2 regions of the Paenibacillus sp. FSL R5-0928 genome follow, and region 2 is predicted to be linked to the other one. Evidence: riboswitches for the same ligand, from Rfam matches in the RefSeq annotation. Region 2 holds a riboswitch; the other holds the start of a gene.
What was found. Region 2 has a riboswitch for S-adenosylmethionine ahead of metA (homoserine O-succinyltransferase). Riboswitches for the same ligand answer to the same signal wherever they lie in the genome.

Region 1 (3,142 bases), 3.2 Mb from region 2:
ATATGGGTTTTTCTTTGATCGCCTTTTCGAGCGCTATGATGTTGGCTCTTGGAACCAAGAGATGGCATGAATCGCGCGAATATGATCATACGTTGGAGGCTCAAAAGAAGCCCGTAAGTAAGGCTTTTCGCAATTTAACTTGTTTTACTGCCATCTATTCTTATATTGTCGTGTATATTGGAGCCTTTGTAAGTCATACGGATTCACAGGGCGGGTGTTCGGGTTGGCCGCTTTGTAATGGAGAATGGGTTCCGGAGCTTTCCGGAGGTGTAGGTGTTGTTTTTACGCATCGGATTGCGGCTTTGCTCTTATTCATGCTTACTGCGCTGCTTGGGCATTTAGCATTTTGGAAACATAAGGATTATCCAGAGCTTAGAGCGCTAGGTGTAGCTGCAGTGCTGTTATGCTTGATGCAGGTGTTTAGTGGGGCGGCTGTGGTTTACACCCTAGATAATGAAAGATTGTACATATTTGCCGCTTTGGCTCATATTTTGCTGATTGCCAGTTTGTTTGGTGTCTTATGTTATATGAGTGTAAGAGTCTGGCAGCTAAATCGTGCGGGTAGTGTCGTGTCTGGAAAAAATGTAACGAACCCAATGATTCCACCGCCTTGGTAGAACATTCCCTCCGTGGATAGAGGCGCTTCACCCGCGGAATAATAAAGTGGAAATCGGTATATCGTGGAGCTGATTGGCCGATGCTTACGTCGCGAGTTTTGTACGAAGCAGTCCATGGAAGCAGACGCTGAACAAAACTTTAGGAGGACTGGGATATGCTGCGGGTATTACTTGGAGAGCCGCCTCGAAAGAACAGTGGTGTGTTGGCTGATGCGATGGAGAATATGGCCACTTTTGCAGCATTGCTGCGCAAGGAAATGAGTGCCCATGAGGATAATGACCATGAATACCGCAAGCTGGAGATTTGGACACGTGGGCTGATTTCCTCTCTGGATGAACTGGAGCAAAGTTGGTTCGCGGCCGCTTTTTACCGGAAATTAGTGATTGCGGGTTATATGGATGATATGACACCGGTGGAACAGGGCGATTATGCACGTTATGTTTATTTTTATAAAGATGGCTTTATCCGGGTTTTCTCTCTTCTGGACAAGCTTGGGACGGTACTGAATCATTTTTATGATCTCAAAACATCCAAATTAAAAACGCACTTTTCTTACTTTACAGTGCTGCGTCAGCTTCAATTATTGAATGTGCATCCTGCATTAGCGGATCAACTGGAACAGATCAAGAACTCCTACCGCGATCCATTGGAGAATTTACGCAAGCGCAGAAATGCTGAAATTCATTATATGAATTCTGAAATGCAGGATGATTTGTGGCAGCGGCACCAAGGTCTGCATGACAAAATTCAGCTCGAGGATCTGGATAGCCATCTTGAGGATTTAAAACAATCGCTCGAAATGAACTGTAAGACATTAATCGCGGCATTCAGCTACAGCAATGAACAGCTGCGTAAGGAAATAAGCAAGGCAAAGAGCATAAAATCGTAATCGTTCAATATATTTCCTTTTGACAAAAATCGATAAACTCACTATACTTATGCTTGCATTAAAGTATGTACGATTTCAGAAAAAATATAATTTCATAACTTTATCTTATCGAGAGCGGCGGAGGGATAGGCCCGATGAAGCCCGGCAACCGATTTGTATCCAGCGCGGGAAGCGTTGTACAAATGTCATGGTGCTAATTCCTACAATGGCGCAGGTTGCGGTCGTTGGCAGATGAGAAGGCATTGTCTTAATAAACCCACAGAGCCTCTTGCGATCTGCATCGATCGTTGGAGGTTTTTTTGTATAGAATAAGTGAAATATAAAGGGGGGGCGACGAGAGTTGATTAATCTAAAAGGGATAACAAAGGTTTATGGAAAAGGGAGTAATGCGGCAACAGCGCTTTCTGGATTGAATCTGTCCATCGAGAAAGGTGAAATATTCGGAGTCATCGGCCACTCTGGAGCGGGGAAAAGTACATTGATCCGTTGCATTAATCTGTTGGAACGTCCGACAGAAGGTGAGGTCTGGGTAGACGGTGTTGAACTAACTAGCCTTAACCAAGGTCAATTACAGGAACAGCGGCGCAAGATTGGGATGATTTTTCAACATTTCAATTTGCTTTCTTCGGCGACGGTGTATGATAATATTGCCTTTCCACTGCGACTTGCAGGTACATCTAGAACAGCTATTGATACAAAAGTGAAAGATCTGCTCGCTCTAGTTGGGCTTGAAGAACATACAGATAAGTATCCTTCTCAGTTATCTGGAGGACAAAAGCAGCGGGTCGGCATCGCCCGGGCACTAGCCAGTGACCCTGATGTGCTGTTGTGTGACGAGGCCACTTCTGCGCTTGATCCCCAGACAACGGATTCCATTCTTAAGCTGCTGCTTGATATTAATAAAAGATTCCATTTGACCATTGTGCTGATCACGCATGAAATGCATGTAATCCAGAGCATCTGCGACCGTGTCGCGGTCATACATGGTGGTGGGATTGTTGAACAAGGCAAAGTTACAGAGGTATTTCTCAAGCCGCAGCATGAGGTTACACGCGATTTCATCCGCAGTGAGACACAGAATGAAGGGCCTCTTCGAGTGGCGCTTGATGCTGCTGCCGGGGATAACTCTCAAGCTGTCAAAATTACTTTTTTCGGAGAAAAAACTTACGGCTCGGCACTATCCGATGTCGTGCGTGATACGGGTGTGAGCTTTGCAATCTTACATGGTACCATCTCAACGATTAAAGATGTGCCTTATGGACAGATGATTGTGCGGTTTGAAGGGCCAGCTGAGGCAATTGCTGTAACGATCTCCAGACTAATTGCTCAAGGCCTTGATGTGGAGGTGATTTCGTAATGAATTTTGCAGATCTAAATTGGCAAGAAATGATGGATGCTACGGTTGCTACTATAAAAATGATATTTTTTTCCGGATTGTTCACAATTATTCTTGGTTTACCACTCGGAATTCTATTGTATTTATGGGGGAAATCGAATAGTATAGTAATCAGAGTAACTTACTCGGTCTTATCATTACTTGTAAATATCCTACGTTCCGTACCCTTTATCATTTTGATGGTGGCTCTAATTCCTTTCAGCAAAGCCGTTGTTGGAACCTCCATTGGTGTACTCGGT
Region 2 (3,142 bases):
AGTGTCTTCATGCCTCTCATCAGCTGATAACTGTCTGTTGGCCCAAGCACAGCGCCAATAGAGTTATGTAGAATCGCTATTTCAGCGGATAATTCAGCCCCTTTAGATACAATAAGACCAGCAAGTACATCATTGTGTCCGCCCAAATATTTGGTAGCACTATGGACTACAATATCCGCACCTAATTCCAGAGGACGCTGGAAAAATGGAGTCAGCAGTGTATTGTCTACAATTGTGAGCAGCCCATGATGACGAGCCCAAGTAGCAACGGCTGCAATATCCGTAACCATCATCAAAGGATTCGTTGGCGTTTCAATAAATATCGCCTTTGTATTTGGAAGACGGGAAGCCTCAAGCGCATCCAAATCATTCGTATCTACATAGGAAGCAGTGATTCCAAACTTGGACATAATTCGTTCCAACAAACGATAGGTCCCGCCGTAAAGATCCAGCGAAACGATCAAGTGATCGCCTTGCCCAAACAGGGTAAATATGGTTTGAATAGCCGCCATCCCAGAGCTACAGGCAAAACCTGCATCACCAGACTCCAATTCCGCAGCCGCATTCTCCAGTACGGAACGGGTCGGACTTTTGGTACGGCTATAATCGAAACCTGTGCTCTGCCCAAGCTTCGGGTGACGGAATGCCGTAGCATTATAGATAGGAAAATTAATGGCTCCGGTAGCCGGATCTTCTTGTGAACCTATTTGTGCCAGTCTGCTTTCAATCCTAAGTTTGTCGTCCATGATAAATGCCTCCTAAATTATAATGTAGCGCTGATCTTAATAAACAATCGGGTCGATATCGTAAGGTGTCTCTTGATATACATAGTAATTGAGCCAATTAGAGAATAATAAGTTGGCATGTGCACGCCACACTGCAGGAGGTGTCCGTTCTGGATCATCTTTAGGGAAATAGTGTTTCGGCAAGGCCATCTCCATGCCCCTCTCCAAATCACGATCATATTCCCATTTCAGGGATAGAGGATCGTACTCGGAATGTCCGGTCACAAATATTTGTTTGCCGTCGGTCGTAGCTACTAGATACATACCAGCTTCTTCGGATTCTGCCAGAATCTGCAGATCTGGATTGCTCTCAATATCTTCGCGGGAGACATCGGTATGACGGGAATGCGGTACATGGAATACCTCGTCAAAACCGCGCAGCAATTTAATGTTATTTTGATTAATCGTATGGGAGAATACACCAAAACATTTTTCAGGCAATGCCACTTTGCGAACACCAAAATGATGATATAACCCTGCCTGTGCCGCCCAACAGATATGCATGGTCGAGGTCACATTATCCTTGCTCCATTCAAAAATCTCTTTTAGCTCTTCCCAATAGGATACTTCCTCAAACTCCATTTGCTCTACGGGTGCTCCTGTAACAATAAGGCCATCCAAACGGCGGTGGCTGATCTCGTCAAAAGTTTTGTAAAAGCTTCTCAAATGCTCAGCAGAAGTATTCTTAGAAGTATGTGAGCGTGGATGCAGCAAGGTAACATCAACTTGCAGCGGTGAATTTCCTATTAAACGCAGCAATTGAGTCTCCGTCGTTTCTTTAGTCGGCATGAGATTCAGAATAGCAATCCTTAGTGGACGGATATCCTGATGGAAAGCCAAACTTTCATCCATCACAAAAATATTTTCTCCGGATAGTACTTCTTTTGCTGGTAAACTGTCGGGAATTTTAATTGGCATTGTCTTTCCACTCCTTAACTGTATTTAGGTTATGTTGTCACATCGCGGCTTTCTGAACAATAAAAAGACCTTTCTCGGAAAACGAGAAAGGTCATATCTACAGTCATATGCGCCTCTCTCATCTGCCAGAAACTTTTGGACGGGGTTTAGTCGTCAGCAAAGTTCCGCAAGAATTAGCACCGTGCGTTCACACGCCGGTTGCCGGGTTTCATAGGGCTAGTCCCTCCACCTGCTCTTGATAAGATTTAGCTGTATTCAATTAAATTTCTTTAAAATTTACTTTAAATCATGAACCTCCTTTTCGTCAAGTCCATACAATGCTGAAGTAGCCTTAAAGTAACAATAAATTTGCTTGAAAGAGGCATACTCCGTTGTTATACTAGACAAGTATTTCATACCTGAACGAAAAGAAGAGGTGAGAAGAAGAATGGAAGGCGACCCGAGCTCGCAATTAAGTGTACAGAATGAGCAACCACACAGGATAATCATCAGCTTGCCGGCGGCGGGAGCAGTTCTTCTTCATGCCCTCGAATCGTCATTCGGCCTCTTGTATTGATTGTAACGCCGGCCAAGCTGATTTTTTTCTCTGTGCTTAATTAGCAGTCCCTGGTGAAGACCCGGGGATAGAAGGAGTGGAATCAGATGAAAATCCGGCTGGTGAATGCAGGGGTTTTTACACCTATTGATGAAATTGATGAAACATTGACACCCCCAACAGAAGGGTTCTATTGGATTGATGCAGATGTGGAGGATTTGGAGCTGCTTCAGCCCCTGTTCAACCTGCATGATCTCGCTGTTGAGGATTGCCTTAGTGAAGAGGATCAACGTCCAAAGATCGAAATATACGAAAGTCATTACTTTATTGTTGTAAACAGCATCCGCTTTGATGATGAGGAAATTTTCCTGCGGGCACTCAATATATTCTTGGGCAGACATTATATTATTACTGTAACGAAACAAAAGATCCACGAGCTGCGCATCCTGAAGCCCATGTTATGGGAGCAAGAGGTTAGCGAACCAGACCAATTCCTTTACCTGCTTATCGACCTTGTCGTAGATAATTATTTCTCCGTAGGTGACCGAATTGAAGCCCGGATTGAGAAGCTTGAAGAGGATATTTTAATGCATACCAAGAAATCTCATCTGAGTGAGATTATCGGTCTGCGAAGTGAGATCTTATGGTTAAAGAAGATGCTGGGACCACAGAAAGAGGTTATCAATACCCTGAACAAAAAAGACCTCCGTCTGATTGATGATCAGCTGCAGAAGTATTTTAGCGACATTTATGAAAATGCAGTTAAAATATCCGAAACCTTTGAGACGTACCGCGATCTCATGGGCAACTTACGTGAGGCCTACCAATCCAGTATCGCCAACCGCGCCAATGAAATTATGAGAGTATTTACCGCGATTACAACGATATTCATGCCTTTGACCGT

Region 1: it holds a riboswitch for S-adenosylmethionine, as region 2 does, so the genes downstream of both, MKZ16_RS27340 (methionine ABC transporter ATP-binding protein) here and metA (homoserine O-succinyltransferase) in region 2, are expected to answer to the same signal.

Annotation. Positions count from the first base shown of each region.
Region 1 is NZ_CP150225.1:6,038,771-6,041,912, reverse strand. It holds gene MKZ16_RS27350 (COX15/CtaA family protein) at 1-617, shown strand, start outside; gene MKZ16_RS27345 (Cthe_2314 family HEPN domain-containing protein) at 773-1,507, shown strand; SAM riboswitch class I at 1,610-1,745, shown strand; gene MKZ16_RS27340 (methionine ABC transporter ATP-binding protein) at 1,848-2,864, shown strand; gene MKZ16_RS27335 (methionine ABC transporter permease) at 2,864-3,142, shown strand, end outside.
Region 2 is NZ_CP150225.1:2,006,690-2,009,831, reverse strand. It holds gene MKZ16_RS08595 (PLP-dependent transferase) at 1-746, opposite strand, end outside; gene metA (homoserine O-succinyltransferase) at 783-1,703, opposite strand; SAM riboswitch class I at 1,819-1,948, opposite strand; gene corA (magnesium/cobalt transporter CorA) at 2,346-3,142, shown strand, end outside.